Regions from separate parts of the Mesorhizobium monacense genome, predicted to be linked through region 2. Evidence: riboswitches for the same ligand, from Rfam matches in the RefSeq annotation. Region 2 holds a riboswitch; each other region holds the start of a gene.
What was found. A riboswitch is a leader RNA that binds a small molecule or an ion and turns the genes downstream of it on or off. The one in region 2 is predicted to bind S-adenosylmethionine.

Region 1 (10,502 bases), 1.8 Mb from region 2:
AGAACGGCGCCGGCAAATCGACGCTGATGAAGGTGCTGTCGGGCGTCTATGCATCCGGCACCTATGAGGGCGCGATCGTCTACCGCGGCGAGGAATGCCATTTCAAAGGCATCCACGACAGCGAACACAAGGGCATCGTCATCATCCACCAGGAACTTGCGCTGGTGCCGATGCTGTCGATCACCGAAAACATTTTCCTTGGCAACGAGCACGCCAAGTTCGGCATCATCGACTGGAATGCCAACGAGACGCGCACCAGCGCCCTGCTGAAGAAAGTGGGCCTCAAGGAGGACCCCAAGACGCTGATCACCAATATCGGCGTCGGCAAGCAGCAATTGGTCGAGATCGCCAAGGCGCTGAGCAAGGAAGTGAAGCTGCTGATCCTCGACGAGCCGACGGCGAGCTTGTCCGAAAAGGACAGCCAGGCGCTGCTCGACCTCTTGCTCGAATTCAAGCGGCAGGGCATGACCTCGATCCTGATCTCGCACAAGCTCAACGAAGTGAACCGGGTCGCCGACAAGGTCACGGTCATCCGAGACGGGCGCACGATCGAGACGCTTGCCAAGAAGGATATCAGCGAGGACCGCATCATCACCTCGATGGTCGGCCGCTCGCTCGACGACCGTTATCCCCCGCGCGAGCCCAAGATCGGCGAGACCGTGCTGCAGGTGAAGAACTGGTCGGTCTATCACCCGATCCATGCCGAGCGGCAGGTGATCAAGGGCATCGATATCAACGTCCGCAAGGGCGAGGTGGTGGGCATTGCCGGGCTGATGGGCGCCGGACGCACCGAATTTGCGATGAGCCTGTTCGGCCGCTCCTACGGCCGCCGCATCACCGGCGAGGTGATGCTCAAGGGCAAGGCGATCGACGTCTCCTCGGTGAGCAAGGCGGTTGAACACGGCATTGCCTATGTCACCGAGGACCGCAAGACCTACGGCCTCAACCTGATCGACCACATCAAACACAACATCACGCTGGCCAATCTCAGCGGCGTGTCGCGTCATAGCGTGATCGACGACATGCGCGAACTGGCCGTCGCCAACGACTACAAGGCCAAGACCAACATCCGCTCGTCCAGCGTCTACCAGATGACGGGCAATCTGTCGGGTGGCAACCAGCAGAAGGTGGTGCTGTCGAAGTGGCTGTTCGCCAATCCGGAGGTGCTGATCCTCGATGAGCCGACGCGCGGCATCGACGTCGGCGCCAAGTATGAAATCTACACCATCATCGCGCGTCTCGCCTCCGAGGGTAAGGCGATCATCGTCATCTCGTCGGAGATGCCCGAACTGCTGGGCATCACCGACCGCATCTACGTCATGAACGAAGGGCGCATCGTAGGCGAAATGGCGGCAAGCGACGCAAGCCAGGAAAAGATCATGCGCGCCATCGTTCGGGGAGAAGGAAAAGCATCATGAGCACCGAAAGCGCTCCCGCGCCGAAAAGCGGCGTCGCCGAAGACGTGCCACAGGGGCCGCGTGTTGCCGTCTCTGCGCTAATCACCAATTTGCGCGAGTACGGCCTGATCCTGGCGCTGATCGCCATCATGGTGTTCTTCCAGTTCACCACGTCCGGAACGCTGTTCAAGCCGGTGAACCTGAGCAACCTGGTCCAGCAGAACTCTTTCATCATCGTGATGGCGCTGGGGATGCTGCTGGTGATCGTCTCCGGCCATATCGACCTCAGCGTCGGCTCCGTCGCCGGCTTCATCGGCGCGCTGGCGGCGATGATGATGGTCATCTGGCCGCTCGGCCCCTTAAGCAATCCGCTGGTGGTGTCGATTGTCTGCCTGATCATCGGCGGCCTGATCGGCGCGGGGCAAGGCTACTGGATCGCCTATCACCGAATACCGAGCTTCATCGTCACGCTGGCGGGCATGCTGATCTTCCGCGGCATCTGCCAGGCGCTGCTCGGTGGCGGATCGTCCGTCGGGCCGCTTCCGGTTGGCTTCAAGGCGCTCAGCTCCGGCTTCATTCCGGACTTGATCGGCCCCTTGGTGCTGATCCCGCCGACGGTGAACGCCGCCGGCAAGACCATCGTCGGCAGCGGCCTGACGCTGCACATGACGACGATCGTGCTGGGCCTGATCGCCGTGCTTGCCTATGCCTATTTCGGGCTCAAGGCACGGCGTACGCGCGAAGCACATGGCTATGAAGCCGAGCCCTTCACGCTGTTTGTCATCAAGACCCTGGTGACCAGCGCGCTGGCGCTGTTCCTTGTCTACCAGTTCGCCAGCTACAGGGGCCTGCCGATCGTTCTCATGGTGATGGGCGTGCTGATCGCGCTGTTCGTCTTCGTCACCAAACGCATGACGATCGGCCGCCGCATCTATGCAATGGGCGGCAATGCCAAGGCGGCGCAGCTGTCGGGCATCAAGACCGAACGGCTGACGCTGATGGTGTTCGTCAATATGGGCGTGCTGTCGGCGCTTGGCGGCCTGATCATCGCGGCGCGGCTCGGACAAGCGGTTCCGGCTGCTGGCCTCGGCAGCGAGCTCGACGTCATCGCCGCGGTGTTCATCGGTGGCGCTTCGGCCATGGGCGGCGTCGGCCAGGTCATCGGCGCGGTGGTCGGCGGCTTCATCATGGGCGTCATGAACAACGGCATGTCGATCATGGGCGTCAATGTCGACTGGCAGCAGGTCGTGAAAGGCCTGGTGCTGCTCGGCGCCGTGGTCTTCGACGTCTACAACAAGAACAAGGGTTAAGGGCGAGGCAACCAGGAAGGCATACGGGTCACATCGCGGCCGTCGGCAACCCGCCGATGCAGAGAAGTCCCCCGAGGGACCAGGCCTGCGAGCGCAATCCGGACGAAGAATTTCACCCGTGGCGCGGATTGGTTCCGAGCCGCGCTGGTCAGGGTTTGCCATGCAGGCGGCCGGGCCAAGGCACCAGAGAGAGGGTACATCATGCTGATCTCCCAGATCCTCGACGACGCCGAGACGATCCGCGTCGTTGCCCGCAACGGCGGCAAGACCCGGATCATCAACGGCGCCCGCAGCGTCTATTCGCTGGCCATGGAGGCCGCGCGCACAGGCACCGGGCTCGCCGCGCTGATCGAGCGCAAGGGTTTTGGTGAGGCCGTCGATCTCGACGCCGCCTACAAGAAGGGACGGGTGCTGTCGCCGATCAATCATCCGGATCCGGCGCACCTCCACCTCACCGGCACCGGATTGACGCATCTCGGCTCGGCGGCGACGCGCGATTCCATGCACAAGAAGCTCAATTCGGATGGCGAGGAGCAGCTCACCGATTCCATGAAGATGTTCCGCATGGGGTTGGAGGGCGGCAAGCCGGCGAAGGGCCAGACCGGCGTGCAGCCGGAATGGTTCTACAAGGGCAACGGCACCATGGCGGTGGCGCCGGGCGCGGCACTGATGTCGCCCGCCTTCGCGCAGGATGCCGGCGAGGAGCCGGAGATCGCCGGCATCTATGTCATCGGCGACGACGGCGCGCCGTTCCGCGTCGGCTTCACGCTGTCGAACGAGTTTTCAGACCATGTCACCGAGCGCGTGAACTACCTGTTCCTGGCGCATTCCAAGCTGCGCAATGCCTCGTTCGGGCCGGAGATCCTGATCGGCGATCTGCCCTCCGACGTCAGGGGCTCATCGCGCATCGTTCGCGACGGCAAGCTGCTTTGGGAAAAACCGTTCCTGTCGGGCGAGGCGAACATGTCGCACACCATCGCCAATCTCGAGCACCACCATTTCAAATACTCTGCCTTCCGCCAGCCCGGCGATGTGCATGTGCACATGTTCGGCACGGCGACGCTGTCCTTCGCCGACGGCATCAGGACCGAAGCCGGCGATGTTTTCGAGATCGAAGCCGGGGATTTCGGCCTGCCGCTGCGCAACCGGCTCGAAATCGAAAAGCCGGTGAAGGTGGCGGTGAAGGCGCTGTGAGGAACGGGGCCAGAGTTGAGGATCGGTCAATGGGCAATTTGCGACTTGGCATTGCATCCGTAGGCCTGGCGGTCCTCCTCGCCCATACGTCATCAGTGGCTCATAGTGCGGGACAATGCAGCGCAAAGTCCTACCACGAAGTGCGCATGGCGATGACGAACAGGCTTCTCGCCACGGGATATTCGAGAGCGCAGGTCGGGTTCCTGATGCGCAATGCGGATCGGATGACCACCGACCTTCGCAGCGACAGGTTGAACGACAATGCCAAGCCCTGCGGTATCGATTCCGCCAGGGCTCATGTGCTCGGTTGTGTGGACAAGCAGCTGTTCCCCCTGACGTCGGGATCAAGTGCCTCGCTTGACGAGGAGAAGCGGACCACTGCCTTCTGGGGTAGGAAACGCTTGGCCGTACGCGAATTGCTCTTTATCGGCCAATTTCATGGTTGTCTGGGCGCCGCGAAAGAGCATCTCTTTCGCGGCTGACCCGGACGGACGTGAACCTCAATAAATATCGAAGTCGAAATACTTGGCCTGGATCTTCTTGTAGGTGCCGTCGGCGACGATGGCGTCTATGGCCGCGTTGAGCTTGTCGCGCAGTGCGGTGTCGTCAAGGCGCACGGCGATGCCGGCTTCAGTCTCGGTGCCCTTGACGTCGCCGACCATCTTGCAGCAGCCGTCGCTCGCCTTCTTCATCCAGTCGACCAGCACGAACTTGTCCGAGATCACCGCGTCGAGGCGGCCGTTTTGCAGGTCGGTGATCGCCTCTTCCTGGGTCGGGTAGAGTTTGGCCTCGGCGCCGGCCTTGCCGTAGACGTCCTGGGCGAAATCGGCCTGGGTGGTCGATGCCTGGGCACCCACGGTCTTGCCGGCAAGGGCTGCCGGGTCGGTCGAGGTCAGCTCGCTGTCCTTCGGCGCGACCAGCGCAAGCGGCGTCGTATAGTATTTGTTGGTGAAGGCGACCTGCTTCTTGCGCTCCTCGGTGATGCTCATCGACGCGATAATGGCGTCGAATTTCTTGGCCTGCAGGGCGGGAATGATGCCGTCCCAGTCCTGGGTGACGATTTCGCATTCGACCTTCATCTGCGCGCACAACGCATCGGCGATGTCGATGTCGAAGCCGACGACCTTGCCGTCCGGAGTGATGGTGTTGAACGGTGGATAGGCGCCCTCGGTGCCGATCTTCAGTTTCTCCGCTGCCTGCACCGACATCGAACCGGCGCCGAGCGTCAGCATGGCAGCCGCGGCTGCCGACAGGATCCATCTCGAGATTTGCATGGTCTTCCCCTTTATTTCCGTCACCTTGACGGACCGAGGCACAGCCAAGCATGGCGCGCCCGGTCAGGCAAGCACGGTCTGGCGGCGGCGGAACGATCAGCGCGCGGCGCGGAAATGCTTGGACAGTTTCAGGCCCTGTGCCTGGTAGTTCGAGCCGAGATCGGTGCCGTAAAGCGCCTGCGGCCGTTTCAGCATGTGCTCGTAGACCAGCCGCCCGACGATCTGGCCGTGATCGAGGATGAAGGGCACTTCATGGCTGCGCACTTCGAGCACCGCCCGGCTGCCGGTGCCGCCGGCCGCCGAATGGCCGAAGCCCGGATCGAAGAAGCCGGCATAATGGACGCGGAATTCGCCGACCAGCGGGTCGAAGGGCGTCATCTCGGCGGCGTAGAGCGGCGGCACATGCACCGCCTCGCGGGACACCAGGATGTAGAACTCGTCCGGATCGAGCACCAGTTCGCCGGCGCCACTCTTGTAGAGCGGCTCCCAGAAATCGACGACATCCTGCGCGGCACGCTTGTCGACATCGATCAGGCCGGTGTGGTGCTTGCCGCGATAGCCTACCAGCCCGTCCTTATCGCCGTCGAGATCGATGGACAGCGCAATGCCGCCGCCGGAAATGTTGGGCGGCTCGGTGGCCACCAGCATCTCGGCATGGTGCAGGTCGCGCAATTCACCTTCCGACAGCAACGCGTTGCCGGTACGGAAACGGATTTGCGACAGCCGCGAGCCGGCGCGCACGACGATCGGGAAGGTGCGCGGGCTGACCTCGAGATAGAGTGGACCATGATAGCCGGCGGCGATCTTGTCGAACTCATGGCCGCGATCGGTCATCACGCGGGTGAAGATGTCGAGCCGCCCGGTCGAGCTCTTCGGGTTGGCCGAAGCGGAAATGTCGGCCGGCAAGGCCAGGCTTTCCAGCAGCGGCACGATGTAGACGCAGCCGGTTTCCAGCACGGCGCCCTCGGCGAGGCTGATCTCGTGCAGCTTCAGCCGCTCGAGCTTGTCGACGACCTGGTGATTGGGACCGGGCAGGAAGGAGGCGCGCACGCGCCAGGCCTTGTCGCCAAGCCTCAGATCGAGGCTGGCCGGCTGGATCTGGTCGGCGTCGAGAGCGCGCGGCGATTTCAGCGCGCCCGACTGGAAAAGCGCGGAAATGTCCTGATCGGGAAGAATGCCTGTCTGCCGCAAAGGCTGGCTCCGCTTCAAGGCCGGGCTTTTTTTCGCCGCAGGTTCCTGCCGCAAAATCGTCGAACACTTTTGCGGAACCTGCTTGGTACAAACCTCTTAATGAAGCCGGCAATTGACGCAAGCGCGGTGCGGGTCTAAAGGGTCGTTATCCCGTGGTGATTTGGCCGGTCGGCTTGCAGCCACGTTAAACAAGTCGCTAAAGGACCGTTGGCCGCAAGGCCGTATGGACCGGTTGCGACTTTCGCGGCCGGTTTTTTTGTGTTTGGGACAGAGCAATGACCAAGAAGCGCGACTGGAAACCTCAGACGGCACTCGTGCATGGCGGGACCTTGCGTTCCGGCTTCGGCGAGACCTCCGAGGCGATGTACCTCACCCAGGGCTATGTCTACGAGACGGCACAGGCGGCGGAAGCCCGCTTCAAGGGTGAGGAACCGGGCTTCATCTATTCGCGCTATGCCAATCCCACCGTCGACATGTTCGAAAAGCGCATGTGCGCGCTGGAAGGTGCGGAAGACGCGCGCGCCACGGCCTCCGGCATGGCGGCGGTGACGGCTGCCCTTCTGTGCAGCGCCAGGGCCGGCGACCATATCGTGGCGGCACGCGCGCTGTTCGGCTCCTGCCGCTGGGTGGTCGAGACGCTGGCGCCGAAATACGGCATCGAGGCAACGCTGGTCGACGGCACCGATATCGCCAACTGGGAAAAGGCGGTCAAGCCGAACACCAAGCTGTTCTTCCTCGAAAGCCCGACCAATCCGACGCTGGAAGTGGTCGACATCGCCGCCGTCGCTTCGCTTGCCAATTCGATCGGCGCCAGGCTGATCGTCGACAACGTCTTTGCCACGCCCTTGCAGCAGAAGCCCTTGCAGCTTGGCGCCCATATCGTCGTCTATTCGGCGACGAAGCATATTGACGGCCAGGGCCGCTGCCTCGGCGGTGTCATCCTGTCGGACAAGAAGTGGATCGACGAGAATTTGCACGACTATTTCCGCCACACCGGTCCCAGCCTGTCGCCGTTCAACGCCTGGACCCTGCTCAAGGGCCTGGAGACGCTGCCGCTGCGCGTGCGCCAGCAGACGGAAAGTGCCGGCAAGATCGCCGACTTCCTTGCCGAGCGCCCAGAAATCGCCCGCGTCATCTATCCGGGCCGCGCCGACCATCCGCAGGCCGATATCGTCAAGAAGCAGATGACGGGCGGCTCGACGCTGATCTGTCTCGACGTCAAGGGCGGCAAGCAGGCGGCCTTCGCCTTCCAGAACGCGCTCGACATCGTGCTGATCTCCAACAATCTCGGCGACGCCAAGAGCCTGATAACCCATCCGGCGACGACGACGCACAAGAACCTCAGCGACGAGGCGCGCGCCGAGCTCGGCATCGGCCCGGGCACGCTCAGGCTTTCGGTCGGACTTGAGGATGCGGACGATCTGCTCGCCGATGTCGAACAGGCGCTGAAATCCGCCAAATAAAGGGTCCAGACTGCGATTGGACAAACGCCTGAGCGTTGCTCAGGCGCCCTCTTCCAGCTCGGTCATAGCCTTGGTGCGGATGGTCATCGCATTGCCGCGCCAGTCGACCGAGCCGCCGAGCCAGCCGCGCGCCCAGATCGCCGGCAGCATCAGGTCACGCACCATCATCGCCGGAATGGTACGTGGCGACAGATACCAGCCCTTGGCCCAGGCCAACGCGCATTCCGGCGCATAGGCGAGCGCCAGAACGCAGAGCACGGTGAGCGGCAGACTGATGCCGGCGCCGGCCGCTGCGACCAGGGCCAGTGCCAGCGGCACGGCCACGCCGGTCAGGATTTCGGGGGCGAAGAACAACGGGAAGGTGACGCGGCGCAGGCGCGCCCAACGGGCCTGGCGCGACCATATGTCACCGAGACGGCGCTCCCCAAGCGGCTGCTCGAAGGGCGAAGCGACAAGATTGACGCGCAGCCCCAGCCCGTTGACCAGCTTGGTCGCGGCGGCGTCCTCGGCGATCTCGGCGGCAAGCGCGCGGATGCCGCCATTGGCGTCGAGCACAGGCTTCTTCCACAGCATGCTCTTGCCTTGGGCGAAGCCCAGGCCGACCGCCTCGCCTGTGTATTGCCAGCGCGCCTGTAGCGTGTTGAGGAAGACGCATTCGACCTCGGCCCAGAAGCCGTCCGGACGCGAGCCGATCGGCGTCGAGCAGACAAGGCCGGTGTCGGGCCGCCACGCCGCCATCAGGTGCTGGACATAGTCCCTCGGCATCAGCACGTTGGAATCGGCAAGGATGACCCAGTGGTGGCGCGCCGCTTCCCAACCCTTGACGCAATTGTTGAGCTTCGGATTGGCGCTAATGCGGTCGTCGCCGATCAGCAGCCGGGCCGGTATCTTCGGAAACCGGACGATCGCCCTGTTTATCAGCTTGACCACCGGATCGTCGGCATGGGCGACACAGAAGACGAGCTCGTAGCGCGGCCAGTCGAGCGAGAAGGCGCGCTGAAGCGTCTCCTCGGTGAACGGTTCGACGCCGCGGGAGGGGATGACGATCGACACCGGCGGCGCCTTGCCGGCTGGCCGCGCAAGGGTGCGCGGCCGCTTCAGCCTGAAGGCCGCAAGCAGGATGCTGGCGAGATTTGAAAGAATGAGGGCTGTCGAAAGCAGGGCGGCGGCGATGACGATCAGTTCCATCGAGATCTCGTCACTCCGGAAAGCCGGCCGGAAGAGGGCCGTTTTGAACAGGTCGACAGAGCGCCCGAGTCGCCCGGCACGGTCCGTGCACACCATCATTGTCATGTGTCACTTAAATGACATTGTTTGGCGGCAGGTGCGCACAAAGACGGAAGAGACAGGCGCCGCGCTCCGTTGACCTAGTCAAAGAGCGCGCCGAGACTTCCGCCGGGACTGTTTGGAGTAGCTCATGTACCGCGCCATTACGCGCAACATCGAAGTGCAGGTCAGGCCGTTCTATCTGGAGGATCGCTCCGATCCGTCGGAGAACCGCTATGTCTGGGGCTACCACGTCACCATCGACAACCAGTCGGACGAGTTCGTGCAGCTAATGTCGCGCTACTGGCACATCACCGATGGCAGCGGCCGGGTCGAGGAGGTGCGCGGCGCCGGCGTCGTCGGTGATCAGCCCGAACTCAACCCTGGCGACAGCTACCAATATACGTCCGGCTGCCCGCTCTCGACACCATCGGGCATCATGGTCGGCCACTACACGATGCGCAACAAGCGGGGCGAGACGTTCGACATCGCCATCCCCGCCTTCTCGCTCGATCTGCCGGGCACGCGCCGGACGGTGAACTGAGAACGGCGCCCCAGGTACCGAAAGGTATCGCTGCCCCTCATCCGCCTGCCGGCGTTCGTCGTTCGAAAAGCCAAGCAATTGGCTTTTCGTCCGCTGCGCGGACCACTCCTCACCTCCCCGTATAGCGACGGGGAGAAGGACTGTCTCACTGCGCCGCAGCGAATTCAGCCGGGTCGAAATCGTATTGCGTCGAGCAGAACTCGCAGGCGACATGGATGCCGCCATCCTCGGTGCTGTCCTTGATCTCCTGCGCCGAGAAGCCTTCGAGGATGCCGCGGATCTTCTCGCGCGAGCAGGAACACTGGTCGGCCACCGGCACGCCGCCGAAGACACGCACGCCATGCTCGTGGAACAGCCGGTAGAGCAGCCGCTCGGCGCCGACGGTCGGATCGATCAGCTCGGTCGGCTCGATGGTGCCGAGCAGGGCGAGAAGCTCCTGCCAGGAATTATCGACCGGGTCATGGACCTCGTCGCGCGGATCGCCGTCGCCACCGGAAATGTCCGGCACACGCATGCGCTCCGGCGATTGCGGCAGGAACTGCGCCAAGAGACCGCCGGCGCGCCACTGCTCGCGGGGACCACCTATGCCGGGCGTCACCAGCTTGGCAACCGAAAGCCTGAGATCGGTCGGGATCTGCTCCGACTGGCGGAAATAGGTGCGCGCGGCCTCTTCCAGCGTCTCGCCGTCGAGCTGAACGATGCCCTGGTAGCGCTGCGTATGCGCGCCCTGGTCGATGGTCAGCGCCAGCACGCCGTTGCCGAGCAGCGTCTGTTGCGAGATTTCGCCGGCAGCCGTCAGCGCCTCGAGCCGGTCGGGATCAAAGCGTGCATAGGCGCGCAATGCGGATGGCGTCGTAAAATCC
Region 2 (10,502 bases):
GCCTTCTCCAGCGAACTGCGGGTCAAGAAGGCTTCGCGATTGACGCATTTGGTGCTGCGGCCGCCTTTCACCGAGACGAACGAGCTGATGAGGATTTCCAGCGATGGATTCTCGTCGAAGCGTGCCAGCGTCCGCTCCAGCCGGTCCGGCAGGTAGACATCGTCCGAATCAAGGAAGGCCACGATCGGCGCTCGCGCACGCTCGATGCCGGCGTTGCGGGCAGCGTTGGCGCCGCGCCATTTCGCGCCGACATAGACCAGCCGGGGATCGCGGATGGCGGCAAGCGCCGCGGCCGTGGCGTCGGTCGAGCCGTCATCGACAACGATGTGCTCGAACTGGGTAAGGCTTTGCGCCAGCACGCTTTCCACCGCGCGCACCACCTGGTCGCGACGATTGTGGGTCGGTGTGATCACCGTGATAAGGGGAGCCGGGTCGATGGTTTTGCCCATGCGGCTATGCCCCGGGTTCTACGATGTGCGGATAGATTTGATGACCGCCTTCCATGCCCACCCCGGGATTGCATTCGGTTCGAATGTACAAAAAAGAAGCGCCTGTGTCATCCCGACTGTCGGCGGGCAAGCCGTGCGCCCCGTCGAATTTCACAAGCCGCGCCTGAACTGCAACACCGTCTGTTGGCTGGCAAGCCCATCCGGAAGGAATGTCGGAGCCGATCCAACTGCCGCCAGGCGAAGTAGCTGCCGCTATTACCCGTCACGTAATCGACCTGCCTACCGCATGTCGGCAAGACTGCTCCAGTTGCACAAAAGGAGTTCAGCCATGACCGCTTACGCCGTTGCCCATATGAGCCAGGCCACATTGGGACCTGAGATTGTCGAATATCTGCACAAGATCGACGCCACGCTGGAACCCTTCGGCGGCCGCTTCCTGGTGCATGGTGGCGAGGTGGAGGTCGTCGAAAATAACTGGCCGGGACATCTGATCGTCATCGAATTCCCCGACCGCGACCATATACGCGGGTGGTACAGTTCGCCCGCCTATCAGGCGATCCTGGCGCTGCGCACCGAAAACTCGCAATCCGACGTCATCTTCGTCGACGGCGTCGAACATCCGCACAGGGCTACCGACGTTCTGGAATAGCGGCATGGCCGGCAGCCGGCCATGATCATCGCTTCAGCAGGAACACCGCCTGCTGGCCGAAGAAGTTCCAGAACCACCACGGCATCGAGAGGCCGATCTTCTGGCCGTTGGCGTCGAGAGCGGTCGCCCTTTCCACCGTGGCGCCGAGCTCCTCGACCAGATTGACGAAGTCGCGGATGGTGCAGAAATGGATGTTGGGTGTGTCGTACCAGGAATAGGGCAGGTCCTTGGTCACCGGCATCCGTCCCTTGACAAACAGCGACAGCCGCACCCGCCAGTGGCCGAAATTGGGGAAGGAGACGATGGCGCGGTTGCCGATCCTTAGCAGTTCGTCGAGCACCAGCTTAGGGTTGCGGGTGGCCTGCAGGGTCTGCGACAGGACGACGAAATCAAAACCCTTGTCGGGATAGAATTCGAGGTCCGTGTCGGCGTCGCCCTGGATGACGCTGAGACCGCGCGCCACGCATTCGTTGACGCCGCGCTGCGACAATTCCAGGCCGCGGCCGTCGACGTGCTTGGTCGCCTGCAGCAGTTCGAGCAGCAGGCCGTCGCCGGAGCCGACGTCCAGCACCCGCGACCGCGGCGGGATGAGACCGGCGACGACTTCAAGGTCGACGCGCTGGGCGCGGTTGACGCTCATGGCTTCGCCTCCTGCCTGGCGCGTGATCCCGGTCCGAAAAGTCCGCAACTTTTCGGGGTCATGCGCTAAGCCCTCTGGCCCGGGCGGCCGAGCCGATGAAGCCGTTGATGGCGGCGAACAATTCCGGTTCCTCGAGCAGGAAGGCATCGTGGCCGCGGTCGGTGTCGATCTCGACGAAGGATACGGAGGCGCCGGCGGCGTTCAGCGCATGCACGATCGAGCGGCTCTCCTCGGTCGGGAACAGCCAGTCGCTGGTGAAGGACACCAGGCAGAAGCGGGTCTTGGTGCCGGCAAAGGCATCGGCCAGCCGGCCGCCATGGTCGGCGGCGAGGTCGAAGTAATCCATGGAACGGGTCATGTAGAGATAGGAGTTGGCGTCGAAGCGGTCGACGAAGGTCATGCCCTGATGACGCAGGTAGCTCTCGATCTGGAAGTCGGCGTCGAAGCCGAACGTCAGCGCCTCGCGGTCCTGCAGATTGCGGCCGAACTTGCGGTGAAGTGCCGCTTCCGACAGATAGGTGATGTGGGCGGCCATGCGCGCCACCGCCAGGCCCTTTTCCGGGCGCTTGCCATGCTCGAAATATTTGCCGCCATGCCATTCCGGGTCGGCCATGACGGCTTGCCGGCCGACCTCATGGAAGGCGATGTTCTGCGAGGAATGGCGGGCGCCGGTGGCGATCGGCAACGCAGAGAAGACGCGCTCCGGATAGGTCGAGGCCCATTCCAGCACCTGCATGCCGCCCATCGAGCCGCCGAGCACGCAGAACAGTTTTTCGATGCCGAAATGGTCGACCAGCATAAGCTGTGCTCGCACCATGTCGCGGATGGTGATGATCGGCAGGTCGAGCCCGTAGGGCTTGCCGGTGGCCGGATTGGTCGAGGCCGGGCCGGTGGACCCGAGACAGCCGCCGATGACGTTGGAGCAGATGACGAAGAAACGGTTGGTGTCGATGATCCTGCCGGGGCCGATCAGCGCCTCCCACCAGCCCGGCTTGCCGGTCACCGGATTGGTGCTGGCAACGTGCTGGTCGCCGGTCAGCGCATGGCAGACGAGGATGGCGTTGGAGCGGGCATCGTTCAGCGTGCCATAGGTCTGGTAGGCGATCTGGAACGGCGACAAAAGCGTGCCGGCGTCGAGCTTCAGCGGCTTGTCGGCGCCGAAACGCAACACCGGGCTCGACGGTGCGTCGATCTCGTTGTTGGTTCTTCCAGGGCGCGGAGCGGCCATTATCTCTCTCTTGCATTACCCATCGTCCGGCCGGCGGCGGACAACAAAAAACCGGCAATGCCCTCGCAAAGCCGGTTACAGGATGCAAACGGCCCTTTAGCGAGTTGTTTAACGTGGCTGCAAGCCGACCGGCCAAATCACCACGGAACTGTCACATTCTTCTAGAACTCGCGCGCCTTGCCGTCAACGGCCGGTCGCTCGCGCCACTGCCGGCTCTCGACATTCCGGGCCACGGCTAGTATTTCCGCTGCGGCTTCCGGCGGAAGAATTCTCGATGGATTTGTTAGACATGAACAAGAGACCGGATCAGGCACGGCCAACGCCCCGCGCGGGCATCATGGACATCGACGCCTATGTGCCCGGCAAGAGCACGGCGCCGGACGGTGTCGCCAAGGTTTACAAATTGTCGTCGAACGAGAACCCGCTCGGCCCTTCGCCGAAGGCGATCGAGGCCGCGCGCGAGGTCGCGGCAAAACTCGATATCTATCCCGACGGCACCGCCAGGCGGCTGCGCGAGGCGATCGCCGAGGTGCACGGGCTGAATGCGGCAAACATCATCTGTTCCAACGGCTCCGACGAGATATTGGGCCTGCTGGCGCAGACCTATCTGGCGCCTGGCGATGAAGCGATTTTTACCGAACACGCCTTCATGGTCTACAAGATCTACATCCAGTCGGCCGGTGCGACGCCGGTCGCTGTCAAGGAGACCGACGAGCGCGCCGACATCGATGCGATACTGGCCGCCGTGACGCCGCGCACCAAGATCGTGTTCCTCGCCAATCCCAACAATCCGACCGGCACCTATGTGCCGTTCCAGGAGGTGCGCCGCCTGCATGCGAGGCTGCCCAAAAACGTGCTTCTGGTGCTCGATGCGGCTTACGCCGAATATGTCCGCCGCAACGACTATGAAGCCGGCATCGAGCTGGTCGGCGGAACCGAGAACGTGGTCATGACCCGCACCTTCTCCAAGCTCGGCCTTGGCGGGGCGCGGATCGGCTGGATGTATGGTCCGATGCACGTCGTCGACGCGATCAACCGCATTCGCGGCCCCTTCAACGTCAACGCCACGGCGATCGAGGCCGGGATCGCCGCCATCCGCGACCGCGCCCATGTCGAGCGCAGCGTGGTGCACAACGAGACCTGGCTGACCTGGTTGACTGAGGAACTGACAAAGCTGGGCCTCAGGGTAACGCCGAGCGTCGGCAATTTCCTGCTGATCCACTTTCCCGACGACAAGAAGCATTCGGCGGCGGCTGCCGACGACTACCTTACTGCGCGCGGCTTCATTTTGCGGCGCGTTTCCGGTTACGGCTTTCCCAACGCGTTGCGCATGAGCATCGGCACAGAAGAAGCCAATCGCGGAGTCATCGACGCCCTCACGACATTCCTGAAAAGCTAGAACACCATGACATCACCGCTGTTCGAAAAGATCGCGCTGGTCGGCATCGGCCTGATCGGCTCGTCGCTGGCCCGCGTCATCCGCCGCGGGGGCCTCGCTCGCCATGTCGCCATCTCGACGCGCAGCGAAACGACGCTGGGGCGTGCCAGGGAACTTGGGCTGGGGGATTCCTACACAACCGATGCGAAGGAAGCGGTGCGCGATGCCGACCTGATCATCGTTTCGGTGCCGGTCGGCTCCTCCGGCGCGGTCGCGGAAGAAGTCGCGCCGGCGCTGAAGAAGGGCGCCATCCTCACCGATGTCGGCTCGACCAAAGCCTCAGTCATCGCGCAGATGCAGCCGCATGTGCCGGAGGGCGTTCACTTCATTCCCGGCCATCCGCTGGCCGGCACGGAAAAATCGGGGCCGGATGCCGGCTTCGCCGACCTCTTCGACAATCGCTGGTGCATCTTCACGCCGCTGCCGGGCACCGATCCGGAGGCGCTGGAGCGGCTGTCGGAATTCTGGCGGCGTTGCGGCTCCAACATCGACACGATGGACCCGCAGCATCACGATATGACTTTGGCCATCGTCTCGCATCTGCCTCATATCATCGCTTACAACATCGTCGGCACCGCCGACGATTTGCAGTCGGTGACCAAGTCCGAAGTCATCAAATATTCGGCTTCCGGTTTTCGCGACTTCACCCGTCTCGCCGCTTCCGACCCGACCATGTGGCGCGACGTCTGCCTGCATAACAAGGATGCGATCCTCGAAATGCTGGCGCGATTCTCGGAGGATCTCGCCTCGCTGCAGCGGGCGATCCGCTGGGGCGACGGCGAAAAGCTGTTCGACCTGTTCACCCGCACGCGTGCCGTGCGCCGCTCGATCATCGAGGCCGGCCAGGACATCGATGTGCCGGACTTCGGCCGGCAAGCCGTCGAGCATCCGGCCAAGGGGTAGGGCTCACGCCTCCAAATTTGCCGGCCAGTGGGCCGCCATCATCGCCAGCGTCTCGGCCCGGTCCGGCGCGCCCAGCCGGCCGCCGAAGCGCAGGCATTTGAGCGCGGCGGCAGCACTGGCAAAGCGCAAGGCCTGCTCGGGAGGCATGGCCTCCGCGAGGCCGACGGCAAAGGCGCCGTGAAACACATCGCCGGCGGCAAGTGTGTCCACCGCCTTGATCCTCGGCGCCTCGACATGGCGCACACAGCCGGCGGAATGGTCATGCCACCAGCTTCCCGCCGCCCCGCCTGTCACCGCGACAAAGGCATCGGTGCGGCTGGCGAGGTCGGCGCAGGCAGTCTCCGGATCCAATGCCTGGCCGCAAACGATGCGTGCCGCAGGCTCGGAGGCGACGATGTGCGTGGCTAAAGGCAACAATTGCTCCAGCACCTCCAGCGGCGCGGTATCGGCGTCGAGGATCGCCGGACGGCCGGCGGCGCGTGCCGCGGTCAGGGCCAGTGCGGCAGCGCCCGGCCAGCGGACATCGACCAGCACGGCGTCGAAACCGGAAAGATCGGCAGGCAATTTCTCGGGATCGGCCTGCGCCTTCGGGTCGTAAAAGGGAACGATGATGCGTTCGCCGTGGGCGTCGACCAGGATCGCCGCCAGTGCCGAGCGCGCGCCACTGACGCGCCGGACAAGGCTGCAATCGACACCCTCGGCCTCGATGCCGGCAATGAGTTGGTCGGCGACGGCATCGTCACCGGCGCTTGCCCAGAGCGAAACCTCGGCGCCGAGACGCCGCGCGGCGCAAGCGGCGCTGGTAGCCATGCCCGAGGCCATCTGGGCAGCGTCGGAGGCGATAAACTTGCCCTGATGCATGGGCAGCGTGTCGAGGCGAAGGATCGTGTCCAGCGTCAACGCGCCAACGCTCAGGAGCCTTACCGGTCTGCTCATTCGTTGTTTCTAATCGACCGGCTTGATCTTGCCCAGCGGAATGAAGCCGAGCGACGCCTTGCCCTTGACGATCCGGAGCGGCATCGACGGTTCGTTGCCAAGCATTGCCAAGCCGGCAAAACCCTGTTCGATCTCGCTCTTGCGCTCAGGGATGGCGGCGCCGAGGATTGCCGCCACCGCCTTGGGATCTTTCAGCCTGATCGTCAGATCGGCGTCGATCAGACCCTCGGCATCGACCGACAGCGGTCCGGAGACCGTAACCCGCGCGGTGCCTGACGAGAGGTCCAGCTTGGCGATGTCGACGGCCTGGCCGCGCAGGCTCTTTACCTGCTTCCCGATCAGCGCGACGCCGTTCCTCAGCGTCGCCTCGCCGCTGCCGTCGAGCGCCGGCAGCACGCGGCCGCCGATTGCGTCTGAGTCGATTTCAAGATCGCCAAAATTCCCGAGATAATCGAGGTCCTGGCCGTTCGGACGCAGCTCTCCAGCCGCCGTGCCTGCGCTGAAGAGCTCGACCGGATCGGTGTCGTCGATCGGGTCGGTCTGGCCGGACAGCCCCTCCGCCTTCAGCGCAATACGCCGGGGCAGCGGCCAGGAGAGTTTGACGTCTGCCTGCAACTTATCCCAGTCGATCCAGAGCGGTGTCATGCCCGGCACGGAGGTCCTGAGCGGCCCGCGCAGGTCGGCGACCGGCGACAGAGGCCGGGTGATCTGCGCGACGGCATTGAAGCTGCCGGTCGAGGCGGCGACATTCCTGGTGTCGTCCTCATAGGCAAGCGTGTCGCAGGAAACGGCGAAGCTGAACGGATAGCCGCTGACGGTCAGGTTGGAGCAGCCGGCCTCGATGCCGTTGCCGTTGAGCGCGGCCACCGCCTTGTCGGCCCCACTCCTGACGCGGTCGGCCAGAAAGAACCAGCCGCCGCTGTAGATGGCGAACAGCACGGCAATGAATGCCGCAAGCCAGAACAGCCGGCGGCGAAAGTTCGGCGGGCGCTCGTCACTTGACGTCATGCTGCAGCTTTCATTAACGCCGCGTGTTGCGGGTGGACTGTCGCTTAGGCAACAAGCAGATAGGCGGAAAAACACCGATTCCGATTTGGAGTCGTCACTCTCGTGCAATCAGGCTTGGCGATATGGGCGATTTTTGGGTTTTTGGCTATGGGTCGCTGATCTGGCGACCGGGATTCGCGCATGTCGAAACGCGGCGCGCCCGTCTTTACGGCTACCGCCGGTCGCTCTGCGTCCATTCCTTCGTGCATCGCGGCACGCGTGAGCGGCCGGGCCTTGTGCTCGGCCTCGACCGTGGCGGCTCCTGCGTCGGGCTGGCGTTTCGCGTGCCCGGCGAGTTGCGCGACGAGGTGCTCGCCTATCTGCGTGAGCGCGAACTGGTGACCAGTGTCTACCTCGAACGCACGCTTGATATCCGCCTCGACAAGAACGGCACGACTGGGGGCGAGACGGTTACCGCGGTCGCCTATATCGTCGACCGCGCGCATGAGCAGTATGCCGGCGGGCTCGATGCAGCGCATGCGGCTGATATTGTGCGCGGCGCCGTCGGGCAGTCCGGCAGGAACGAGGACTATCTGCTCAGCACGCTGGAACATCTGAAGGCGCTGGGCATAAGCGACCACTGGCTGGAAGAGGTGGCCCGGCGCCTCTCACCTTTGTGAAGCGCTGGCCTGCAGGAAAGGGCAGCCAGGCCTTTGACCTTGGCATGGCGAGACCTAGCTTAGCTTCAGCCCCCGAATCCTTCGGGTTTCACCCGCCCCATTCCAGCATCACGGAGCCAATCTTGCAGAAACGCCGTCTCGGTCGTACCGACCTTTCCATCGCGCCGCTGGTTCTGGGCGGCAATGTCTTTGGCTGGACCGCCGACGAAAAGACCTCCTTCGACCTGCTCGACCGCTTTGCCGGCGCCGGCCTCAACGCCATAGACACGGCCGATGCCTATTCGCGCTGGCATGCCGGCAACAAGGGTGGCGAGTCCGAAACCATTATCGGCAAATGGATGAAAAGCCGCGGCAACCGCGACAAGATCATCGTCATCACCAAGGTCGGCTCGGACATGGGTCAGGGCAAGCGGGATCTCTCCGCTGCCTACATCGAAAAGGCAGTCGACCAGTCGCTGAAGCGGCTTCAGACCGATGTGATCGACCTTTATCTGTCGCATTGGCCCGATCCGGCCACGCCCTACGAAGAAACGCTCGGCGCCTACCAGAGCCTGCTTGCCAAGGGCAAGATCCGCCATGCCGGCTGCTCGAACCTCGACGCCGGCCAGCTGCGCGCGGCGCTGGATGTTGCAAGCCTGCGCAGCCTGCCGCGCTACGAAGCGCTGCAGCCGGCCTACAATCTCTATGACCGCTCATCCTTCGATGGTTCGCTGCGCGATCTCTGCCTCGCGGAGGACATCGGCGTCATCAGCTATTACGGTCTCGCTAAGGGGTTTCTGAGCGGCAAATACCGCAGCGAGACAGACCTCGGCAAAAGCCAGCGCGGCGGCGGCGTCAAGGACTATCTCAATCCACGCGGCATGCGCATCCTCTCAGCACTCGATGCCGTGGCCGAGCGTCATTCAGCCAAGCAGGCGGAGGTGGCGCTAGCCTGGGTGATGGCGCGGCCAGGCATTACGGCGCCGATCGCCAGCGCCACGACGCTCGCCCAGGTGGACAGCCTGGTGCGCGCTGCATCGCTGGCGCTCGGCGCCGACGATATGGCCGCGCTGGACGAGGCGAGCGCATAGCCGCCGGCGGCCTTGCGCCGACGCACGATCGTTCAAGACGCGCTGGGCTGTCTCGTCATAGCGTTTCGCATCGTGGCAAGATGCGGGAAGCCGAGATGGCCGCAGAGGTTCTTTCGCATACGCAGCAATTGCAGCAATTGCTGGTATTGGTGCTGGCGGCAACCGTCGTCATGGGCAGTCCGGGGCCGGCGACGATCAGCGTCACCGCCGTAGGCGCTGCGTTCGGCCTGCGCGATTCGCTCCGCTATGCGTCGGGGATCATCGCCGGCACGATCGCCGTGCTGCTGGTGGTGGCCACCGGCATCATGGCGGCGCTTGCCTCGATGCCGACGTTGGCGCCGCTGCTGGCGATCGCTTCCGCTGCCTACATCCTCTACCTCGCCTTTAAGATAGCGACGGCGCCGCCGCTGGCCGCGCGTGACAGTGGCGCTGCCCGTCCCACTTTCCTCGGCGGGTTCCTGCTCGCCGTCGCCAATCCGAAAGCCTATGTGGCGATTGCCGCCGTACTCGCCGGCTCTTCGTCGGGAGCCGGGGATCTCGGCATCTCGGCCAGGCTGGCGGTCCTTGCTCTGATGATCGTCGCCATTCATGCGCTGTGGCTTCTCGCCGGGGCGGCATTCGCCCGCTTCCTGCGTCAGCCGCTGGCTTCGCGGATCATCAACCTGGTGTTCGCGGCAACGCTGGTGCTGACCACGGCACTGGCGGCATGGCCATGAGCCGACCAGCGGGACTGTTGGGAATCAGGCCTTCGCCTTCTTCGCCGCGCCGAGTTCCGCCAGCCGCTTGACCGCCGTCGGCGGCATCGGCGGCGGGTTTGGCACGCGCGCGGCCTCGACGAGGAGCTGATCGCAGGCGGCTTCCGTCTCGCCGATCAGCCGCTCCATGAACTCTTCCCTGTCGAGCCCGGCCGGGATCGGCGGCAGGAAGCGAGCCTTGATTGTGCCGGGGTAGCGCAGGAACTTGCGGCGTGGCCAGTAGAGGCCAGCAACATGCGCAACGGGCACCACGGGGACGCCAAGCTGGGTGTAGAGCTCGACGATGCCGTACTTGTAGGCCGGCTCGTCGCCCGGTGCGCGACGCGTGCCTTCGGGATAGATGATCAACTGACGCGGATTGCGTGCCATCTCTTGCCTGGTCGCGGAGACCACCGCCTTCAGCGCCTTGGAGCGGCTGCCGCGATCGACCGGGATCATGCGCATCTTCATGATGTACCAGCCGAAGAAGGGAATCCAGGTCAGTTCCCGCTTCAGGATGTAGAGGGGGTCCTGAAGGAAAGGGAAAAAGGCGATCGCGTCCCAGAACGACTGGTGCTTCGGCGCCAGGATGAAAGAACCCTCGGGCAGGTTTTCCAGGCCGGTGATCTCGCCCTTTGTGCCGGCGATCTTGTCGTAGAGCCACATGCAGGTGCCCGACCAGAATTTCGGCACGAACCAGGCACGGTGGCGCGGCGACAGGAAGTAATACGGGGTCCAGAGGATCATCTGGACGATCAGGTTGATATAGAAGACGAAGTTGAACGCCA
Region 3 (10,502 bases), 200 kb from region 2:
CTGCCGCCGGTGCCTTCCATTGCAGGTCAAAGGCCAGCGAATCTTGAAGCCTACGACCTTTTCGTGCGCGGGCGGGCGCTGGTCAACCAGTCGGTCAAAGGGAATCGGCCCGCTCGTTTGCTGATCGAGAGATCTATCGAACTGGATCCGGGTTTTGCGGACGACCTGCAGCTTCGCGCCACTGAACAAGCCGGGCATCGGGCCGAGGCAACAATGCGGACCATCCGGCGCGAGGTGGAGTTGTGGCTAGTGAAACGCCGGCTGCTCGGGGCTGACGACAGCATGTTCAAGGATGTTGGTGTTTCTTCCGGGAACGTCGATTGGCTCGTTCGAAACGGTCGTGGCGATCGGTGCGGATAGTCGGCGAGGAGTCCAGCGCTGGGGCTGATTCCCCAGCGACAACCTTCTGACCGACTCCGGTGCTCGCGCCGCTAACTGCTCACCTTGACGCAGCGCTGGCGGAGAAGGAGCGCAGGCAAACCTCTGAGCGTACGCGAGCTGCCCTTGCCGCTCGCAAGGAGCGCGGGACGAAGCTGGGCAATCTCGGAACGCTCCCGATGCGGCTGCGGCCTACGTGCGCGCCCCCGAGCTCAAGGCCGTGACCTGAGAACACCGCTTACACCGCGGCGGACCCCAGCCATCATCTTCATCACGGCGATCGACGACGAATTCCTGCTGGGGAACGTCCAGCGCGTTCTGAATGCACACGGCTTGGCCGCCGACTACATTTCCCTCGGCTGATGCTGGCGTCGTCTTCCACGACCGCTACCATGCATGATGGCTTCAGGCTCTTCCCAAGCTATTTGCTTACTGGAAGCGACAGCTGGCATGCTCCAGCAGTGGGCCCGAATAGTCGGCCCAAAGCCGAACCCCGCATACTGTCCTTCAGGGAGGCGGCCGACGACCGCTTGACCCCATGTAGAGGACATTCGCCTCGAGCACTGCTACGTCCGAGTTGGGTCATGATTTCGCGTTGAGCAACGACGCGGTTGCGCCGCCATTTGCCGACCTTCGCGCGCTAAGGGCGAACGTCAGCGAACCGCTGACAGACGATTTATGTTGCGCGGGAAGGGCTCTTCGGTTGGACGAGCAGGTGGTGACAATTCGGCCACACGGCGCGGTTGCTGATATTCACTGCGTCAATATCGCTTGCAGCATCTTGGTTCATACTTCACAGTGCAGTGGATCGTATCTGGCGTCCGAAGGTACTGGAAGCTTGGTCAAAATTGGCGTCAGTTTGGCTGCTGCAACCGTACTCCTTGCGACGCGCGCCTGGTCAGCCGACAATTCAGGGGTGGATCAGGCGCCGCCGACTGATGTCGACGTTATCATTGAACTCGGCCTTGGCGGAATAATTCAGCCTAAATACGAAGGCTCAGAGGACTATGAGGTTTGGCCGTGGCCAGTGATCGGCTTCGGCTATCTCGCCATCCCCGGCTTGTTTGCAATCGGCAGCCCAGAAGCTCAGGTTGGCGGATTCGCGGTCGGCCCCTCCTTCAACTACACCTCTGATCGGGACTTCAACGATGATCCCGACCTGTTCGGGCTTGATGAAGTCGACGCCACATTTGAGGCTGGTTTACGGGCCAGCTATGAGTGGACCAACGCGGAGGTTTGGGGAGAGGCTCGCTATGCTTTCGGCGGTGCTGATGGTGTCGTGGGTGAATTCGGCTTGAACGCGGTGGCCCGGCCTACGCCTGAGCTCGAGCTTAAATTGGGACCTTTCGCGACAGCTGCTTCAGCCGACTATATGGGCAGCTATTTCGGAGTTTCGGCTCAAGAATCCGCTAACACAGGCTTCAGAGTTGACGCCTTTGATCCAGAGGGTGGCTTTAAGAGCGTGGGCATCAAAGGCCTCGCGAGATATGAATTTCGGCCGACGTGGTTTTTGAACGCAAAGGCATCGTACAGTAAGCTTGTGGGCGACGCCGCCGATTCGCCGATTGTTAAATTTGGCGCCGAAGATCAATTCTCTTTCGGCTTGAGTATCTCAAAGAGGTTCTCGCTCGACCTGTTTTGACGCGTGTCGCAGCTGTGCGTAATGGCGCGCCTGGGCCGGCCGCGTGATTGCGTGGACATTGGGGGTTGTTCTTCGTGCTCGGATATTTTGGCCTCCTTGTCTTTGGGCTCGCAGGTGAGGATGGCGAAGGTGGGCACGTCCTCACCCGTCGCAGGATTTTCCGCTGGGTCATCCAGCGTCCTCGAGCTCGGTCAGCTTGCGCTTTCGGCTCGGAGCAGCGCTTCACGTTGAACCGAACCTGATCGGAAGGAAGTGGCGGCCCTACTGCACCTGCTCACGACAACTTTTGGCACTCGTTTCCGGTCGGCGAGATGTACGGCAGGGAACCACGCTTTCGAGACGTTCTCCGGGGAAACAGGGAGGGCAGGATTGGGTCAAACCTTCGCGTTCAAAACGGCAACGCCGCGTTACCTTGTGGCCTGGTGCCGAATGTCCTTCCCGAACAGTTCTCTCTTTTGTTCGCGCGCCTCTTCGGAAACGGTTTCTACTCAATGGGTTGGAATTTTGGCACGCCAAAGAGGATGAAACTGAGAACTGGACGATCAGGCATGTAGCCTGCTCATGACGCCCGTTTCCGGATGATCCAGCCGATGCCTCCCGCAAGCACGATGCCGAGTAGCGGCCATTTCGCCCAGAAAATCCCGTTCCAGGTCAGCAGGTTTACACCGACGATCCCCAATGCGACGACACTCAGCATGGCGACGCCCCGATTGATGAGGCTCGTCATGCTTGCCCAGCGGAGGCCCGCCAGAACCGCCACGACGAGCATCGGCCACTCAGCCCAGAAAATCCCATTCCACGAAAGCACATTGATGGCCACCAACCCCAGCGCGATCAAGGCAAGCAGAAGGAAATTCCGGCTGATCCTGCGCCCGAGGAAAGCGCCAGACCGGGCGGCGTCGCGCGACCGCCCGTCAGCGGCCGGTTCGGCGCGGCGCGCCACCGCTTCGGCCCCGCTCTTCTCACCGCCGATCCGGACAACGTAGCTCGGCACACCTTCTTCGATGTTCTTGACGGCGAGGTCGCCCAGGAACTCGAACCCGACCGCCATTTTGTTGCGGACCTGATCGTACACCGTATTTGAGATCACGATCCCGCCTGCCGGGGCGGCGGTCTGAAGGCGGGCGGCAATGTTGACGCCGTCTCCATAAATGTCATCTCCCTCGACCATGACGTCGCCAAGGTTGATTCCAATCCGAAAGCGCATCTGCGTTTCGGCCGGGCGAACGGCATTGTGCCCGGCCAACTCGTTCTGAACGTCGATGGCCGTCCGGACGGACTCGACCACGCTCGGGAATTCGGCGATCAACCCGTCGCCCCAGGTGTTGACGACACGCCCGCCACGGGCCTCGATTAGGCACACCATTGCGTCCCTGTACTGTTTCAGAGTCGCCAGCGTTCCTTCTTCGTCGGCTTCCATCAGGCGCGTATAGCCCTGAACGTCCGCCGAGAAGATGGTCGTCAGTTTGCGTTGTGTCGCCGACATTGAACTGTCCTGCTCGATGTGAGCAGCCGAAGCTTGCCGTGCTCCGGTGGCTGAGTCTACGTCGCATTCCCGCGTCGCATGAAGATACTGAAAACACTCTTTCTTGGCGCGGGGATGGCGGTTCTGGCCGCAGTGAACAGGAAGACGCGTTGGGTCGACCGGAGGGCTCGAAAAGCCGCCCTGCGGGGGAGGGTCCCGAAGTCATGGACGGTGACCGCGTCCGTCGCGTCCTGCGGAAGCTGCATCGTTGACGTTTCGCGTTCTTCTTATTTGCGAGCCGGAGCGCCAGCAGCCAAGCCCGGAGCCCCGATGGAGCCCGGCAGGCCGCCGTCGAGATCCCCGTGGGTGATTGTACCGGAGGATCGCACGGCATGCCGTGCGATGTCGTGCAAGTAGACCACCGCGTGAAGCGAACCGATCCCCGGCACCGTCATGGCCTGATCCGCACTGGATGCCATTTGAAAGCCTGAAAATGCGATCCGGATTTTGGGCTCGTTTTAGGCTCAGAATTCGATTGGGAGTGGAAGTTTCCCGTAAACCATTGAAAAGATTGGTACGCCAAAGGGGGATGAAGATGAGAACTGGACTATCAGGCGTGCAACCTGAGTAGCGCCTCCGATCGGGCAGGGTGCAGGATGTCGCCTGAGGGCGTGGTCGCCCGCCAGTTTCAGGGATTTTTACCTGCGTGCATTAAGGTCATTAAGGTCGGCCTTGCGCCACAAGTGGACAGTCCCCACCCGTTCGAGATGGTCACGTGTGCGCACCAGCATCGGACACTACCCGCGATGCCAAACCAAGACTGGGCGGACTCGTGCCGAAACGGGCAGAGTGGCGCGCGAGACTATCGACGGCTCAACTTCCCCAGTTCAGCGAGGATCGCCGAACCCGACTTGATGCCGGCGATGAAGCACTCGATCTTGAGATTCTCGTTGGGCGCATGATTGGCTTCGTCGGCATTGGCGTAAGGAACGATGAAAGCCGGCACTCCGAGGATCTTGGTGAAGACATAGTCTGGCAGGCTGGCTCCGAGTGTCGGATAGAGCAAGGGCTCGACGCCACGCGCGGCCACCAACGCCCTTCGGATCGGCTCGGCATAGGGTGAGTCCATCGGCGTCTTCGACGGCAGCATGCGACTCAGCGGCACAAACTCGACATCGGGCGCGTGGCGGGCGACATGCAAGGCTACTTTCTCCAGGACGTATTCAGGCGTCAGCGGCTCCACGAGGCGGATATCGCATTTGACGAAGGCCTCGCAGGGAAGCACTGTCTTTCCCCCGGGCCCGCCGTAGCCGCCATGAAAGCCGTTGATGGTCAAGGTCGGGTGGAACATCAGCCGGTCGAAATAGCCGCGGTCCCTCGGCGCGTCGAGCTCGCGAAACCCCAACTCCGATTTTAGCTGGTCGAGGTCGAGCGGGAGTTTTGACACCGCCTCGCGCTCGGCGTTGGTCGCGGGGATCACTGGTTCGATCAGCCCCTCGATCGTGATCTCGCCAGCAGGGTTCTTCATAGTCGAGAGGAGATGGACCAGCTTCCAAATGGCATTCGGCACAACCCCACCGAAATTGCCGGAATGCACGTCGCGGCTCGCCGTCTTGGCGCGCAGTTCGAAACCTGCCACGCCGCGTGCCCCGAAGGTAATGACTGGAAGCCCGGATTCATGGAGCGGGCCGTCGGACGTCACGACCAAATCGGTTTTGAGCCTGTCAGCGTGCTCGCGCACGAACTCGGCTATGTGCGGACTGCCGATCTCTTCCTCGCCTTCAAGTAGGAAGATCACGTTGCAGGGCAAATCGCCATTGACCGCAAGATGCGTTTCGAGCGCCAGCAGCTGCGCGAAGTGCTGACCCTTATTGTCGCCAATTCCTCGCGCATAGATGCGGCCGTTGCGGATGGTCGGTTCGAAGGGCGGACTCTCCCAAAGTTCGAGCGGGTCCGGCGGCTGCACATCGTAGTGGCCGTAGAGCAGGACGGTCGCCTTATCTGGCGATACGTTGCGCCGGCCGAGCACCATTGGATGGTTCCTTGTCGGCACAATTTCTGCCTCCATGCCGAGGGCCTTCAGCATATCCACAAGCAGGGCCGCGAGTTCGCTAATGCCGACATTGTGCGCGCTTATGCTGGGGTGGCGTACATAATCCATCACGCGCGCGATGAATGCCTCGCGGTGGGCCTCCACATGATCAAACAGCTTCTGGAGATCGGCATCGACAACGCTCATTGGCGGCTCCCGCTATGTGGCCGGATGATGACGCCAGTCTCGTGAATAGCAAAACTTATTCTGGTGATCCGCAGAGATATAGAAATGCCCGTTTTCCGGACGTTGCGATTTGCCCAATCGAACGTCCTCTCTGGGTCAGGTCACGACGATGCCCGCGCCCAACCTAAATGTCCGCTCTGGACGATCCGCAGACCGAAGCTGCCGGTCTGTTCTCGGCCCGAACGCGACGTCCGAGTAGTGGCTTGGTAGTTGGCGCAACGTGCCCGTTCTGGCAGTTGAGCCGAACGGCAACTTCCCATTCACCTCGGCCATCGGCGGCAGCCAGTTGGTAGAGTTTGACCCTAGACTAGAACGCCAGCGGGTGAGATCGCCGCCGCCGGGACGGCCGGTCGCCGGCACCCGCCTCCGGGGTTTGTCTGTAGCGGGGTGGGGGTGGTTTGTGGAGCCTCAAATCTGCTCGATTTCACACCCCCCCAAACTTCAACCACGAGGAGAAAACTTGCCGAAGTGCAATCGTTTTGTTAAACTGATCTGTGCATCCAGAGAGGGCTTCGGCCCCGCCAACCAGCCTGACCGGCAACGGTGGTGAAGACGATGTGGCCCTGAACGGGGCAACAGTAGGTCAGAGCTCTCCACGATGTGTGCATTGACGACCGGCAAGGTCCGAAACCCATGGAGAACGTATGACCAACAAACATCCACCCGTCACTTGGGAACTGATCGACGACGCTGGGCTTATCGCCTCGCTGATGCGGATGGCGGATGAAAACGACCAGGCGGTCGCCGTGCTTGATCTCATCGCTCGTCGCGACGACCGCATCGAACGGCTTGGGCTGGGGCTGAGAGAGGCAGCAAGGGCGCTCTCCGGTGATCATGCCACCATCAGCAAGCGCATCGGGCGCTTGTTGCCGGAATTCGATGATCCGATGGCGCGCTTCAGGGATGACGTGCACCCTGCCGTTACGAATGCCCGCATTGCGGTGCACAACGCAAAAATCATGGGCCAGCTTGGTTCGGAGGCTCCGGACGATGAAGATTAACCGGTCGAAGAAGGCGCGCAAAGAGGTGACGGACGCACTCGCCTATCATCTCGACCTACTGCGGGGTTTGCGGGAGGAGCAGCGGCGAGCCATCGCTGAGGTGGCAGCTGGTGGAGAGAACACTATTGCCAGCGCGGTTCTCCTATCTCGCGATATCGTCAAATCCGAGCGCGGCAATGAGTGGCTGCGCCAGATTTTGGCATGTTATGATGAATGACCGTGGCGAGATCGATTCAGCCGGCTCGAAGCGAGGTCACGACGACTTCGGATTTGCAAGACGATGAAACGTGCCGGTCGTCGCCTTCTCGAATCGCAGCTGCATGCAGGCGTCTATCGCGGTATATTAGCCGAAGTCATCGTCGCGGCCGTTCGGCGTGACGAGCGCCATAGTCAGCACCCGGATAGATATCCCAAGCTCCGCCAAAGCTATCATGGCAACAAGGCCGTCGAGATTAAATCTCGCGTACCGAAGAGAAGTGCGAAGCCCCGGTGCACCACCCGCCCGGCCTTGTCGGCAGTCGCGGGTAGGCTGGCTTTGTGGGGCCCCGATCAGGCGCACGCGGCCGACACCCTCGTCCAGGTTCGGGGCCTCCTCGCGGCCGGCCGTTCTCGCCTCAAAACCCAAATCACTCTGAACGACCGAGTTCAACCGGTTGCGGTCCTTCAGTTGCGAGCGTTGCATGACGCGATCTGACCCTAACCGGTCATACCTGGGCCGAGATGGAGCGTCTCAGTTGGGCGGAAAGTTGCCGTTGGGCTCACCTGCCAGAACGAGCAGATCTCACCTCGCGCCGGTCTGCCCGACCGCATCGCAGTGGCATCGTCCTCACGGTTTTCAGGCCTGAAGCGCGGCCTTGGCCTCCCGCTCGCACGGCCCCAAGCGTCTGGCACCAGGTTTTTTTGCCGGCGAATATATTTGACAGGCCCGACCATGATCTGATGGCGGTCACCTAGCCTCGCTGGTATGCTAGCCTCATCGTGATAGGTATGGAGTTCCAGTCATGGAAGCGGAAGAGATGCAGGCGATTGCTGACACCCTCATGCGTGTCGTGACGCCAGGTATGAACCCCAAGCAGCTGCTGAAAGCCGCAAGGAAAGAGCATCCGAAGGCCTCGAAAAAGGACATCGTGTGGGCGGCCTTCTTTTCATTCATCGCCAATGCCGAAGAAGACCACGGAAGGACAAAGAACCTAAAGGCAATCGCCGAAGCCGAGCGCGTTGGCAGCAAAGCCCATTGAGGTCACGCCCCTTTTGGGTCCAACGATTGCCGGCGGCGCTATGCAAGATGGCCGACCGCGGCCAAATCACCGGCGGCGTGCTGGACGGGCCGCTCGCCTTCGACAATGCTATCGACCCAGAGGCCGCGCGGATCAAGGGCATCGGCGGACCGGTTGCGGGCCAAGCACAGGTTTTTGGTGCCGGATCTTGAGTCAGGGAACATGCTGGCCAAGAACCTGATCTTCATGGCCAAGGCCGATGCGGCGGGCATCGTTCTGGGAGCGCGTGTTCCGATCGTCCTGACCAGCCGAGCGGATTCGGTACGGACGCGGCTGGCCTCGGCTGCAGTGGGAACGATTCTCGCCGCCGTGCGGCGTGCGAGCGGGCCCCTGCTCAAGGTGTGACGCACATGGATGTGATCCTTGTTCTAAATGCCGGTTCGTCGAGCCTGAAGTTCCAGATTTTCGCCGTGGGCTCCAAAGGGCCCGAGCGGCAGGTAAAAGGTCAAATCGACGGCATCGGCGTGCACCCTCGCTTTCGCGCCGCAAATGCCGCAGGCGCGGTGCTGATTGACGAGCGGGCCGAGGTGAAGGCAATCCCTGATCTGCCCGCCGCGACCCGCGCGCTAAAGGACTGGCTGCGTGCGCTTTCAGGTTATTCGCTGCAGGCGGTCGGCCATCGCGTAGTACATGGCGGACCGGATTATTCCGCGCCCGTGTGCATCGACGACATCGTGCTGGAGCGGTTGCGAGCCCTCGAGGCGCTGGCGCCGCTGCACCAGCCCAACAACCTGGCCCCGATCCGTCTCGTGCGCGAGCTTGCCCCCGATTTGCCGCAGGTCGCCTGTTTCGACACCGCCTTTCACCGCAACCATCCGGCGGTGGCCGATTGCTATGCAATCCCCCGAGCCTTGCACGACGAAGGCGTGCGGCGCTATGGCTTTCATGGCCTCTCCTACGAATATGTCTCGCAGCGTCTGAGCGAGGTGGCCCCCGAGATTGCGAATGGCCGCGTGATCGTGGCACATTTGGGCAGCGGCGCGTCGATGTGCGCGTTGAAGGCCCGACGGAGCGTGGACAGCACCATGGGCTTCACCGCGCTGGACGGCCTGCCAATGGGCACGCGGCCGGGGCAGATCGACCCCGGAGTGGTGCTGTATCTGATCGATCAGAAGGGAATGACGGCGGCCGAAGTGTCGAGCCTTCTCTACCAGGACTCTGGCTTGAGGGGACTCTCGGGCGTGTCGAACGACATGCGCGAGCTTCTGGCCTGCGACGATCCCCGTGCGGCTTTCGCCATTGACTACTTCGTCCAGCGCTGTGTGATGAACATCGGCGGGCTTGCGGCTGCTATGGATGGCGTGGACGCGCTGGTTTTTACTGCGGGCATCGGCGAGAACGCGCCCGAGATCCGCGCTCGTATCGCGTCCAGGCTAGGCTGGCTGGGAGCGGCTCTCGATCCGCAGGCCAATGCCGCCGCTGCCACGGTGATATCTGCCCCCGGTTCGGCGCTGCGCCTGATGGTGGTCCCCACCGATGAGGAACTGATGATCGCGCGGCAGACCCTGGCGCTGCTGCCCTCCAGCATTTGATCAACCGGAGATACACATGACCCTTCCCATCGCCAAGGCAAGGCTGCTCGAAGGCAAGCGCGGCCTGATCGTCGGTATCGCCAACGACCAGTCTATCGCCTGGGGCTGTGCCCGTGCCTTCCGTGCTCTTGGGGCCGAGCTAGCGATCACCTATCTGTCCGACAAGGCTAAGCCTCATGTCGAGCCGCTTGCGCGCGAGGTCGAGGCCAAGCTGTTCCTGCCGCTGGACGTCATGCAGGACGGGCAGATGGAGACGGTCTTTGACCGCAGGATTGGGGAAAGCTCGATTTTGTAATCCACTCAATCGCATTTTCGCCGAAGGATACACTGCAGGGCCGGGTTACCGATGCCCCGCGCGACGGGTTCCTGAGGACCATGGACGTCTCCTGCTGGTCATTCCTGCGCATGGCCCATCTGGCCGAGCCCCTAATGGAGGATGGCGGTACGCTTTTCACCATGACCTATTATGGCGCACAGATGGTGGTCGAGAATTACAACATCATGGGGGTGGCCAAGGCAGCTCTGGAAAGTGCAGTACGATACGTGGCGGCGGAACTGGGTCCTAAGGGCATCCGCGTCCATGCGGTATCGCCAGGCCCATTAGCCACCCGCGCAGCCTCGGGTATCGCCGACTTCGACTTGCTGCTGGACAAGGCCCGCACCAGGTCGCCCGCACGTAAGCTAGTGACAATCGACGAGGTGGGCGCGACCTGCGCCTTCCTCGCGCTGGATGTCGCGCAATCGATGACCGGGCAGGTGATCTATGTGGATGGTGGCTATCACATCGTCGACTGAAGCAGGAACTATCGCACGGGCCAATCCGGTTGGCACCTTCGGTGAAGTAGGCGTCCGGAATGACCCCACCAGCTTTTTGACCGGAGGCAGTGCCGATGACAGCGCCCCTTGCCGGCCTGGCGTGCGAACGCGTT

Region 1: linked by a shared signal. The riboswitch ahead of AC1RUK_RS23900 (O-succinylhomoserine sulfhydrylase) and the one ahead of metX (homoserine O-acetyltransferase MetX) in region 2 are both predicted to bind S-adenosylmethionine.
Region 3: linked by a shared signal. The riboswitch ahead of AC1RUK_RS31525 (hypothetical protein) and the one ahead of metX (homoserine O-acetyltransferase MetX) in region 2 are both predicted to bind S-adenosylmethionine.

Annotation. Positions count from the first base shown of each region.
Region 1 covers NZ_CM165567.1:4,974,800-4,985,301, forward strand. Annotated here, with positions in the region: gene mmsA (multiple monosaccharide ABC transporter ATP-binding protein) at 1-1,418, shown strand, start outside; gene mmsB (multiple monosaccharide ABC transporter permease) at 1,415-2,707, shown strand; gene araD1 (AraD1 family protein) at 2,909-3,901, shown strand; gene AC1RUK_RS23885 (hypothetical protein) at 4,048-4,383, shown strand; gene AC1RUK_RS23890 (ABC transporter substrate-binding protein) at 4,402-5,175, opposite strand; gene AC1RUK_RS23895 (2'-deoxycytidine 5'-triphosphate deaminase) at 5,272-6,366, opposite strand; SAM riboswitch at 6,509-6,586, shown strand; gene AC1RUK_RS23900 (O-succinylhomoserine sulfhydrylase) at 6,642-7,829, shown strand; gene AC1RUK_RS23905 (ceramide glucosyltransferase) at 7,869-9,017, opposite strand; gene apaG (Co2+/Mg2+ efflux protein ApaG) at 9,247-9,639, shown strand; gene AC1RUK_RS23915 (Hsp33 family molecular chaperone) at 9,785-10,502, opposite strand, start outside.
Region 2 covers NZ_CM165567.1:6,768,858-6,779,359, forward strand. Annotated here, with positions in the region: gene AC1RUK_RS32400 (glycosyltransferase family 2 protein) at 1-449, opposite strand, end outside; gene AC1RUK_RS32405 (DUF1330 domain-containing protein) at 778-1,098, shown strand; gene metW (methionine biosynthesis protein MetW) at 1,124-1,738, opposite strand; gene metX (homoserine O-acetyltransferase MetX) at 1,797-2,966, opposite strand; SAM riboswitch at 3,043-3,120, opposite strand; gene hisC (histidinol-phosphate transaminase) at 3,256-4,365, shown strand; gene AC1RUK_RS32425 (prephenate/arogenate dehydrogenase family protein) at 4,372-5,307, shown strand; gene AC1RUK_RS32430 (sugar kinase) at 5,311-6,243, opposite strand; gene AC1RUK_RS32435 (DUF2125 domain-containing protein) at 6,253-7,251, opposite strand; gene AC1RUK_RS32440 (gamma-glutamylcyclotransferase) at 7,374-7,910, shown strand; gene AC1RUK_RS32445 (aldo/keto reductase) at 8,033-8,980, shown strand; gene AC1RUK_RS32450 (LysE family translocator) at 9,076-9,696, shown strand; gene AC1RUK_RS32455 (lysophospholipid acyltransferase family protein) at 9,721-10,502, opposite strand, start outside.
Region 3 covers NZ_CM165567.1:6,570,591-6,581,092, reverse strand. Annotated here, with positions in the region: gene AC1RUK_RS31545 (winged helix-turn-helix domain-containing protein) at 1-360, shown strand, start outside; gene AC1RUK_RS31540 (MipA/OmpV family protein) at 974-2,020, shown strand; gene AC1RUK_RS31535 (adenylate/guanylate cyclase domain-containing protein) at 2,580-3,506, opposite strand; gene AC1RUK_RS31530 (M20/M25/M40 family metallo-hydrolase) at 4,348-5,724, opposite strand; SAM-I-IV-variant riboswitch at 6,255-6,353, shown strand; gene AC1RUK_RS31525 (hypothetical protein) at 6,408-6,764, shown strand; gene AC1RUK_RS31520 (hypothetical protein) at 6,754-6,981, shown strand; gene AC1RUK_RS31515 (hypothetical protein) at 7,108-7,446, opposite strand; gene AC1RUK_RS31510 (hypothetical protein) at 7,766-8,002, shown strand; partial or broken gene AC1RUK_RS31505 (phosphate acyltransferase) at 8,035-8,386, shown strand; gene AC1RUK_RS31500 (acetate/propionate family kinase) at 8,392-9,573, shown strand; partial or broken gene fabI (enoyl-ACP reductase FabI) at 9,590-10,368, shown strand.